DNA from 3 places in the Neorhizobium sp. T25_13 genome. Region 1 is predicted to be linked to each of the others. Evidence: riboswitches for the same ligand, from Rfam matches in the RefSeq annotation. Region 1 holds a riboswitch; each other region holds the start of a gene.
The links. Region 1 has a riboswitch for cobalamin ahead of bluB (5,6-dimethylbenzimidazole synthase). Riboswitches for the same ligand answer to the same signal wherever they lie in the genome.

Region 1 (3,269 bases):
CATGATGCCATCTCCCACTAGGAGAGGATGCCGGAATTGCCGATACCGCTTCGCGGCCTGCTGACCATACCGCTCTTGCTTCTGCCTGCCGCAGCGCTGGCGGGGGACCCTGCCGTTTGTGCAGCCCTTTACCGGAAACTTGGAAACAGCCCGCAGATCATCGGCAACACGTCTGCGGCGCGCAGCTACGCCCAGCAGCTTGGCGAATACAATGCCGATATCCGGGAATTGCGGGTCGACATGCGCCGGGCCGGCTGCGGCAATGGCAGCGTCGTGGTTCTGGGTGGCCCGAATGCCGAGGTCTGCGGCCAGATGCGGGATGCGCTGGAAAGAATGGAACAGAGCCGCGACGCGCTGGCGGCGGAACGGAACAGTTCGCGGCAGATGATCCTGCCCTCGGAAGAGCGGAATGCCATCCTCGCCGCCATTCGCGAACAGCGCTGCATCCCCTCCTTCGAGCCGCTGCCGCCTGTTGTCGACGACCGCCGAAAGGTGCCGGGCATCGAACTTCCGAGAGAAGAGCAACCGTATTCCGGGATCACCAAGCTGCCGACCCGCCCGCAAAAGCCGCAGGCCGCGGTCCAGCCGCCGGTGCTCACGCCGCCGCCGGAGCGGCCATACGATCCAAACAAGAAGGTGCGCACCGTTGGGCCGGCTTTCCTGCCCGAAGCGGATATCGACCTCAGCAATCCGAAATCCGCAGGACCGCAGCCGCAGCAGTGATCAACGGTTATCCCAGCGATCCTGAAAGATCAGCTCCTCCAGGGCCAAGCGCTGGCGCCAGCCCTTGAGCGCCAATTCCGGCTCGGCGTAGAGGCGGTCGGTATAACCGAGGCACAGCCACGCGACGATCTCGACGCGATCGGGAATGCCCAGCAGCGCACGCACGTCCTCCTCGCGAAAAATGCTGACCCAGCCGACACCGACGCCCTCGGCCCTTGCCGCAAGCCACAAGTTCTGCACGGCGCAGACGGTCGAATAGACGTCCATGCGCGGATTGTGGGTTCGGCCGAGCACGACCGGGCCGGCACGGTCCGGATCGCAGGTGACGCAGATCGACAGCGGCGCCTTGACGATGCCTTCGAGCTTGAGGCTGCGATAAAGGTCGCGGCTCCGCTCCGGAAACATCTCCACGGCTTCGTCATTGGCGCGCGAAAAGGCGGCGCGAGCCGCCTCCCGCACCGAGGGATCGCGGATGAGGATGAAATTCCAGGGCTGCATGAAGCCGACCGAGGGTGCCGAATGCGCGGCGCCCAGCAGCCGCTTTACCAGGTCGTCCGGCAGTGGATCGGGCAGGAACTGGTCGCGCACGTCCCGGCGCGTCTCGATCGCCCTGTAGACGGCCGCACGCTCGGCCTTCGAAAATTCACCGGCAGGCAGCAAGGCATGCGCGAAAGGATCAGGCTGCATCGTTTGTCCCCAACAATGCCGTCGCTCCCTTGCCTTTCAGAAGCAAGGAGAGGTCCGAAACCTTTCCGCCGTCCGCGCGGGCTGGTCTATCTTGTCAGGCCGGTCTTCTGACTTGGCTTCGTCCGCCTCAACCGCCGCCTTCCCGGTTTCCCAGTGGCTTATCCTGCGGCCGAGCGTCCACCTCACAGCGTTGGGCACGTTCCGGCTCCACCCGGATTCCCGATTCTCCGGCTTGTCGCCGGCACCTGACAGGATCGGTTATGCCCTTACGCTATCCTCGGCGCAAGGCGCTCATGCGACTAGGAAATAGCGCACGTAGGCAAACTCATCGCCATCCGGCGACCAGTTCGGTGAATTCATCGTGCCCTGCCCGCCGAAGAGCTCGAACAGCGTTTCGACATTGCCGCCGTCCATGTCCATCAGCCTGACGCGGACGTTGAGATCGCGCGGGTGGTCGAAGACATCGGCGTCGTAGGAGATGAAGACGATCTTGTCACCCTTCGGTGACGGATGCGGAAACCAGTCGCCGTAACCCCCGCCGGTGATCCGCTCGGCCACGCCGCCGGCGGCCGGGACGCGCCAGATCTGCGTCAGCCCGGTGCGACTGGAATTGAAATAGATCCATTTTCCATCCGGCGAATAGTCCGGCCCGTCGTTGCGGCCCTCGCCGAACGTCAGCCGCGTCTCGTTGCCGCCCTCGCTGCCGATCGAATAGATATCGAACTCGTCGCCACGGATGCCGCAATAGGCGAAGCTCTTTCCGTCCGGCGACCAGCCATGCCAGTAGGACGGCAGGTTCCGGGTCACCAGCCGCGGCACGCCGCCGCCCGCGGGAAGAACATAGATCGCCGATTTGCCGAACTCTACCTTGTCGGAAATGGCGATCAGCGAACCCTCCGGCGAAATGCCGTGGTCGTTGTTGCATTGGCGGGCAAAGCCCGTATCGACCAGTTCAGGCCCGTCATCACCCGCCGGTGACAGACGATAGATCAGGCCCTCGCTGTTGAGCATCAAGTAGCGCCCGTCGGGCGACCAGTTGGGCGCCTCGAACAGGGCTTCCGTCTGCCAGACCACCCGCATCGTCCTCGTCCGGATATTGAAGATCTCGACCGAGCTGCGCAGGGCCATGATCCTCTCCTACCGATCGCGGAAACGGTTGGTGATCGGATAACGCCGATCGCGGCCGAAGTTCTTCTTGGTGATCTTGACGCCCGGCGCCGATTGGCGCCGCTTGTATTCGGCGAGATAGAGCAGGTGCTCGATCCGGTGAACGGTTGCGATGTCGTGGCCGCGGGCAACGATCTCCTCGGTCCCCATCTCCAGCTCGACCAGGCATTCGAGGATGTCGTCGAGCACCGGATAGGGCGGCAGCGAATCCTGATCGGTCTGGTTGGGTCTGAGTTCCGCGGACGGAGCCTTGGAGATGATGTTCTTCGGGATCACCTCGCCGCTCGGGCCGAGCGCCGTCGGCGGCAGGTGTTCGTTGCGCCAGGCGGCCAGCGCATAGACCTGCATCTTGTAGAGGTCCTTGATCGGGTTGAAGCCGCCATTCATGTCGCCGTAGAGGGTCGCGTAGCCGACCGACATTTCCGACTTGTTGCCTGTCGTCACCACCATCGAGCCGAACTTGTTGGAGATCGCCATCAGGATCGTGCCGCGCGCGCGGCTCTGGAGGTTCTCCTCGGTGATCCCCTCCTCGGTTCCTTCGAACAGCTCGGCCAGCGCCGACGAAAAACCGTCCACCGGCTCGGCGATCTGCACGATGTCGTAGCGGCAGCCGAGCGCCTTGGCGCAATCAGCCGCGTCCTTCAGCGAGTCCTCGGACGTATAGCGGTAGGGCAGCATCACCGTGCGCACCC
Region 2 (3,269 bases), on a different contig from region 1:
AGCCGGTCGTTGATCGCCTCGCCGAGCCCATGGTCGGGAATGGGCGTGACGGCGATGCTGGCGGCGCCGGTGGCGTCGGCGCGCTTCAGGTAATCGAACAGATTTGCCGCCGCCTGCGCAAGGTCGCCGGACGGGCTCAGGTCAAAAACCGCCGCGGCGAGTTCCATTCCCTTCACCGGAGCGGAACCCAGCCGGATCAACGCCTCGCCGGCCTCGACATGGTCGGCATTGAGCCTCACCGCTGCACCCGGCGCATAATGAGAGGCCAGCATGCCGGGGGCCTCGATGATCGCCGCCGGTCCCTCAGGCCGGATCACTGCAAGTCCGGTTGCCGTCTCGATCTCTTCGGCGGCTACCCCGCCCGGCCTCAGCAGCCGGATCACACCGTTCTCGACGCGGACGATGGTCGATTCGACACCGACAGGAGCCGCACCGCCGTCGATGATCAACGCCAGCTTCTCGCCCAGGTCGTCGGCCACGTGGCGCGCGCTGGTCGGGCTCACCTTGCCGGACGTGTTGGCGCTGGGGGCCGCGAGCGGCTTGCCGAAGGCGCGGATGAGCTCGGAAGCGAAGCCCTTGGGAAGCCGGATGCCGACCGTATCGAGCCCGGCCGTCGCCAGCGCATGAATGCCGCTTTCGGGCTTCAGGGGAAGGATCAGGGTGAGGGGCCCCGGCCAGAAGGCTTCGGCAAGCCTGCGCGAGATCGGATCGAAGTCGGCATAACGCTCGGCCATGTCGAGATCCGACATGTGGCAGATCAGCGGGTTGAAGCGCGGCCGGCCCTTGGTCTCGTAGATGCGGGTGATGGCGGCGGGATTGGTGGCGTCGGCCGCAAGTCCGTAGACCGTCTCGGTCGGGATCGCCACGGGAAGGCCGTCCGCAAGGACGGTGCAGGATTGACGAAGCGCGCCGTCATGATCCCGGGTGATGTCGATGATTTGAGCCGTCATATCCGCCCGTCAATAACGCGGACCCGGGCGTCTTCAAAGCTTTTTGATGATCTCGCGGAGCATTTCGTTGGAAGTGCCGAGCATCAGGACGTTCTTGATGGCTTCCATCGGATCATTGGTCTGGAACAGAAGGCCGTTCTTGCGGATCGTGCGGTTGATCTGCAGCGGCTGACCCGCCTCGCGTTCGACCGCAACGGCAAAATACATGCGCGAATTGGCCGGGCTGATATGTTCGAAAAAGGTTTCTTCCTCGCCGATCTTGGAGAAGAAGTTGGCGATATAGAACGACCAGCTCACGGGGACGCCGCGCGGAAGAAACGTCCTTGCCGCCGTGACATGGCAATAGCCGAGATGCGGGCGTTCATCGAGCGTGTGGTGGAAGATGATCTTCGGAAACTTGATCGAGCGATGGAAGGAGTTGATCCGGTTGTGGCTCGTTTCCCCGGCTGCCTCGAGCCTTTTGCCCGTGCGCTCGGCGACTTCGTTATGGGTGAGATAGCGGCGCTCTTCCGGCAGCCAGACCGGATGGTAGCGGGAGCTGCGCCCCGTCCGGAGGAATTCGGAATGGGAAGCGCTCTTCACCACCACCGGCGCCGGTGGTGGAGGGGCTTTGTAATAACGGATCTTTCCCTTGGCCTGCACGGTGGCATCGCTCCCATTCACGCCGGGATTTTATGGCTTATCCCTTAATGACAGGTTTCGCTTTCGCGGGGCTGGAGTGTCGCATTTTGGGCCGTTTCGCCGCTGTCGCCAACGCGGTTGCCGATGTCGCAATGTCGCCTATGCGACACGCCCGCCCGATGATTATATCCGCCTCGATCTTGAGGTGCCGCCTGACTAGGGAAGGCGGAGAATTGGGAAGCCGGCAGGGGTCTTTAGAAACCCTAATCCGGCGCTGCCCCCGCAACGGTGGTGGAGCAATAAGGCACGGCATGAGCCACTGGGAAAGAGCCGCAAGGGCCGCCCGGGAAGGCGCCGAGCCGGTCCCCTGAACGGGACAAGCTCCTGAGCCCGGAAACCAGCCTTGGGATCAAAAATGACGACCGGACGCGGCGGGCGTTCGGGACAGGGTTTGGGGCGGGCTTGAGGCCGGCCGGCATTTCCATGTCCTTCCGCTGTCCACATTGACGAGGAAGATAATATGGAAATTCGCAATCAGGCCCTGCGGCAGCTTAAGAACCGCCGTGAAGGCTTCAGCCTCGAACAGCCCTTCTATACCGATCCCGCCTATTTCAAGCTCGATCTGGAAATGATCTGGTATCGCGACTGGCTGTTCGTCGGGCATGATTGCGAGCTGCCCAAGGCCGGAGCCTATTTCACCTTGCAGATCGGCGATTATCCGGTCGTCGTCGTGCGCGGCCGCGACAACCGGATCCGTGCGCTGCACAATACCTGCCGCCATCGCGGCAGCCGCGTCTGCACCAAGGAGCATGGCTCGGCGGTCCGGCTCGTCTGTCCCTACCATCAATGGACCTACGAACTGGACGGCTCGCTTCTGGTCGGCCGCCAGATGGGCCAGGACTTCGACAAGACCCAGTTCAGCATGAAGAAGGTCCATTGCGAAAGCGTGGCGGGCTTTATCTTCATCTGCCTTGCCAACGAGGCGCCGGATTTCGCGCCGGTTCGCGCGGCGATCGAGCCCTATATGGCCCCGCACCGCCTCTCGGAGGCCAAGGTCGCGCACCAGTCGACGATCATCGAGAAGGGCAATTGGAAGCTCGTCTGGGAAAACAACCGCGAGTGCTACCACTGCGCCGCCAACCACCCGGAGCTCTGCCGCACCTATCCGGAATCGCCGACCGCGACGGGCGTCCAGGGTGCCAAGGACGATCCGGTCATCGCCGCCCATTGGCAGCGTTGCGAGGAGGCCGGGTTGCCGAGCGAATTCCGGATGGACGAGACCGGCCAGTTCCGCGTCGCGCGCATGCCGCTGATCGAAGATGCCGAGAGTTATACGATGAGCGGCCGCAACGCCGTGCAGCGTAAACTCTCCGAGGACGTAACGATCAACTCGATCGGCACCATGCTGCTCTTCCACTATCCGAGCAGCTGGAACCACATTCTCGGCGACCACGCGATCTCGTTCCGCGTCACCCCGCTCGGGCCGGAGGAAACGGCGGTCACCACAAAATGGCTGGTCCACAAGGATGCGGTCGAGGGCGTCGACTACAATCTCGAGGAACTGACCCACGTCTGGAACATGACCAACGACCAGGACCGCCGGATCGTCGAGGAAAACGCCTTCGGCATCCGCTCGCCCGCTTATGAGCCGGGTCCCTATTCGCCACTGCACGAAGGCGGCGTCATGCAGTTCGTCGA
Region 3 (3,269 bases), on a different contig from region 1:
ATCGCAAGGCCGGCGGCATCCAGAAGGTCGCTCTTGGTGAGCACGATCATGTCGGCGCAGGCCACCTGATCCTCGAACACTTCCTCGACCGGATCGTCATGGTCGATCGAGCCGTCCGCGTCGCGCTGCGCTTCCAGCGCCTCGTGGTCGTCGGCAACGCGGCCTTCGGCGAGCGCCAGTCCGTCGACCACGGCAATCACCGCGTCCACCGTCACTCGCGCCTTGACGTCAGGCCACTGGAAGGCCTGGACGAGGGGTTTTGGCAGCGCGAGGCCGGAGGTTTCGATGAGGATGTGATCGACGCGGGGTTCGATGGCCAGGATCCGGTCGATCGCCGGCACGAAATCGTCCGCCACGGTGCAGCAGATGCAGCCGTTGGCAAGCTCGATGATGTTGTCTTCCGGGCAGCTTTCGATGCCGCAGCCCTTCAGGACGTCTCCGTCGATGCCCACATCGCCGAATTCGTTGACGATGATCGCCAGCCGCTTGCCCTTCAAGTTTTCGATCAGGTTGCGGATCAGCGTGGTCTTGCCGGCGCCTAAGAACCCGGTAACGACGGTGCAGGGAACGCGGTCGAACGAAACGCTCATGATGGCATGTCCTCGTGGTGATGAAAGGGTGGAATACGGGCCGTCATGCCCTTGCCGCGCAGGCAGGTCGGGCGGCCGCGAAGGGGAAGGAAGCCGCGTTCGTCCTCGGCCAGCATCATCGCGCCGGTGACGATATCCTCGACATTGTCGAGCGACAGGTGGCCGAAGACATAGGACCAGCCGCTCTTGTGATTAAACGCAGCACTCGGACTTTTTTCGCAATTGGCAAGGCAGGTGACCGGCTTTACCGCGAGCGGCTTGCCGCTTGCTGCCTCGCGCAGCGCCGCGATCAGTGCGATGCCCGGCCGGATTTCGCCGTCGGACGCATTACGGCAATTGGTGCAGACGAAAATCGTCACATCTGCCGGGCCGGCGGTTGCCGGATCATCTGGTCGGTGGTCACTCATCGGTCAGCCGCGTTCCCGCCGGGGTCGAAAAATCGGGGCGCGGAGCAGAAGGTCGAAATCCCTCTGCGGTGATCGAGAAACTTCCTCCGGAGCACCCCGCCCGGTGAAGCAAAACTAATCGGACGGCAGGTCTCCTGGCTCGCGGGTCGTCGCCATTTGCCTGCCTTCCCAGGATACCGTTGGCCGGATTTCCCAGTGGCTTGACGGCCAAATGGCCGTTTTAGGCAATGGCTCGCCGCCTACAGTTGCGGGGGCAGCCGCGGCATTGATCCTGAAAAAGGGATCGCACCGCATTCTCTCTTAGCCCTCCCCGTTGCCGGAAAGGGACCATCTCTTTCCAAGTAAGCCCGGTCGCAGGCCCATGTCAATGCGTCGCAAAGGCGATTGCCGTGACGCCGAATTCGTCTATAGTGACCGAGCCTATGGTGCCCGAAAGGGTTTTAGAGGGAATGCGGTGCGACGGAATTCTGCCGTCCAACCCGCGGCTGCCCCCGCAACTGTAAGCGGAAAGTCTTCGACCAAAACGGCCGTCCGGCCGTCAAGCCACTGGGAAATCCGGCCAACGGTATCCTGGGAAGGCGGGAGAAGGCGTCCGATCCGCGAGCCAGGAGACCTGCCAGAGGCGGCAAAGAACGTGAACGGCCCTCGGGTGGAGGGCGAAAGGACGAGACCATGGTTACGAATTCTGCTGCAGCTGCAGTCAGCCTCTCCGCTTCGAAGATCATTCCCCTCAGCATGACGGCCCTGCTTGGCCTGTTCATCGTCGGCTTTGTCGGCTTCTCTCATCTGGAAGTCGTCCATAACGCCGCGCATGACACGCGCCACTCGCTCGCCTTCCCCTGCCACTGAGGAGTTCTCCCCAATGTCGTTGTTTCGCAACATCGTCTTCACGGCGGTGATCGCCGGGCTTTTGTCCGGATTGCTGCTGACCGTGATGCAGAGCTTCTCCACTGTGCCGCTGATCCTGCAGGCGGAAGTGTTCGAGAATGCCGCGCCCGAGGCCGGCCACAGCCATGATGCTGCACCTGCCGCAGGTGCCACGGCATCCGCCGCCGAGCATCACCACGGCGAGGAAGCCTGGGCTCCCGCCGATGGCTTCGAGCGTTTCATCTATACTGCTGCCGCAGACATGCTGTCGGCTATCGGTTTTGCCCTTGTCCTCGTTGCCGCCTCGGAAGCGTTCGGCGGCTTCAAGGGCTGGCGCGGTGGCCTGATGTTCGGCATTGCCGGCTTCCTCGCCGTCATCCTCGCGCCCGGCCTCGGCCTGCCGCCGGAACTGCCCGGCATGCCGGCTGCGGAACTCGGTCCGCGCCAGATCTGGTGGATCTCGACGGCGGCCTGCACGGCAATCGGTCTCGGCCTGCTCGCCTATACCCGCTCGGCCGTGTTCGCAGCGCTTGCGATCGTGCTCCTGATCGCCCCGCATCTGGTCGGCGCGCCGCTGCCGCCAAGCCATGAAACGGCGGTCCCGATGGATCTCCATGTCCGCTTCGTCAACGCCGTCTATGCCACCAACCTGGTGTTCTGGGCGGTGCTCGGCGCGCTGGCCGGGGTCGCCCGCGAAAAGTTCCGCGCTGGCGAGGAAGCTTCTGCCGGGTCTCCGGCGAAGCTTGTCTCCCGGTGAAGGAGATCGACGAGGCGTCCGTCGAGCGCCACCGCGCCAAGATGGCGAACCGCAAGGCGGTTCAGGATGCGGAAGTGGCCGAGAAGACCCAGGAAAAGGGTCTTCTCATCGTCCATACCGGGCCCGGCAAGGGCAAATCCACAGCTGCCTTCGGCCTGGCGCTGCGCATGCTCGGCAACAACCGCCGGGTCGGCGTCGTACAGTTCATCAAGGGCGCCTGGTCGACCGGGGAGCAGCCCGCGCTCGCCGTCTTCGGTGACCGCGTCGTCTGGCACACGATGGGCGAGGGTTTTACCTGGGAGACCCAGGACCTGAAGCGCGACGTCGCCGCGGCGGAAAAGGCCTGGGAAAAGGCACTCGAGCTGATGGCGGACGAGACGATCGGGCTCGTCATCCTCGACGAACTCAACATCGCGCTTCGTTATGACTATCTCGATCTGGACAAGATCGTCGCCGCGCTACAGGCACGGCGGCCGGATCTGCATGTGGTCGTCACCGGCCGCAACGCCAAGCCGGCGCTGATCGAGGCCGCCGACATGGTGACCGAGATGTCGCTGGTCAAACACCACTTCAAGGCGGGCGTGAAGGCCCAGGCCGGCATCGAGTTTTAGCCATGGTTGGGTCCAAGCCAGCTCGGGCGCTGATGTT

Region 2: linked by a shared signal. The riboswitch ahead of C5J22_RS16275 (aromatic ring-hydroxylating dioxygenase subunit alpha) and the one ahead of bluB (5,6-dimethylbenzimidazole synthase) in region 1 are both predicted to bind cobalamin.
Region 3: linked by a shared signal. The riboswitch ahead of C5J22_RS22785 (CbtB-domain containing protein) and the one ahead of bluB (5,6-dimethylbenzimidazole synthase) in region 1 are both predicted to bind cobalamin.

What each region holds. Positions count from the first base shown of each region.
Region 1 covers NZ_PVBI01000014.1:69,885-73,153, reverse strand. Annotated here, with positions in the region: gene C5J22_RS25615 (hypothetical protein) at 37-723, shown strand; gene bluB (5,6-dimethylbenzimidazole synthase) at 724-1,410, opposite strand; cobalamin riboswitch at 1,490-1,674, opposite strand; gene C5J22_RS25605 (TolB family protein) at 1,702-2,532, opposite strand; gene C5J22_RS25600 (NAD+ synthase) at 2,548-3,269, opposite strand, start outside.
Region 2 covers NZ_PVBI01000006.1:241,662-244,930, forward strand. Annotated here, with positions in the region: gene C5J22_RS16265 (L-threonylcarbamoyladenylate synthase) at 1-950, opposite strand, end outside; gene C5J22_RS16270 (DUF6656 family protein) at 984-1,592, opposite strand; cobalamin riboswitch at 1,758-1,992, shown strand; gene C5J22_RS16275 (aromatic ring-hydroxylating dioxygenase subunit alpha) at 2,092-3,269, shown strand, end outside.
Region 3 covers NZ_PVBI01000010.1:175,286-178,554, forward strand. Annotated here, with positions in the region: gene cobW (cobalamin biosynthesis protein CobW) at 1-590, opposite strand, end outside; gene C5J22_RS22780 (DUF1636 domain-containing protein) at 587-997, opposite strand; cobalamin riboswitch at 1,104-1,344, opposite strand; cobalamin riboswitch at 1,404-1,633, shown strand; gene C5J22_RS22785 (CbtB-domain containing protein) at 1,670-1,846, shown strand; gene C5J22_RS22790 (CbtA family protein) at 1,860-2,621, shown strand; gene cobO (cob(I)yrinic acid a,c-diamide adenosyltransferase) at 2,618-3,232, shown strand; gene C5J22_RS22800 (cobyric acid synthase) at 3,235-3,269, shown strand, end outside.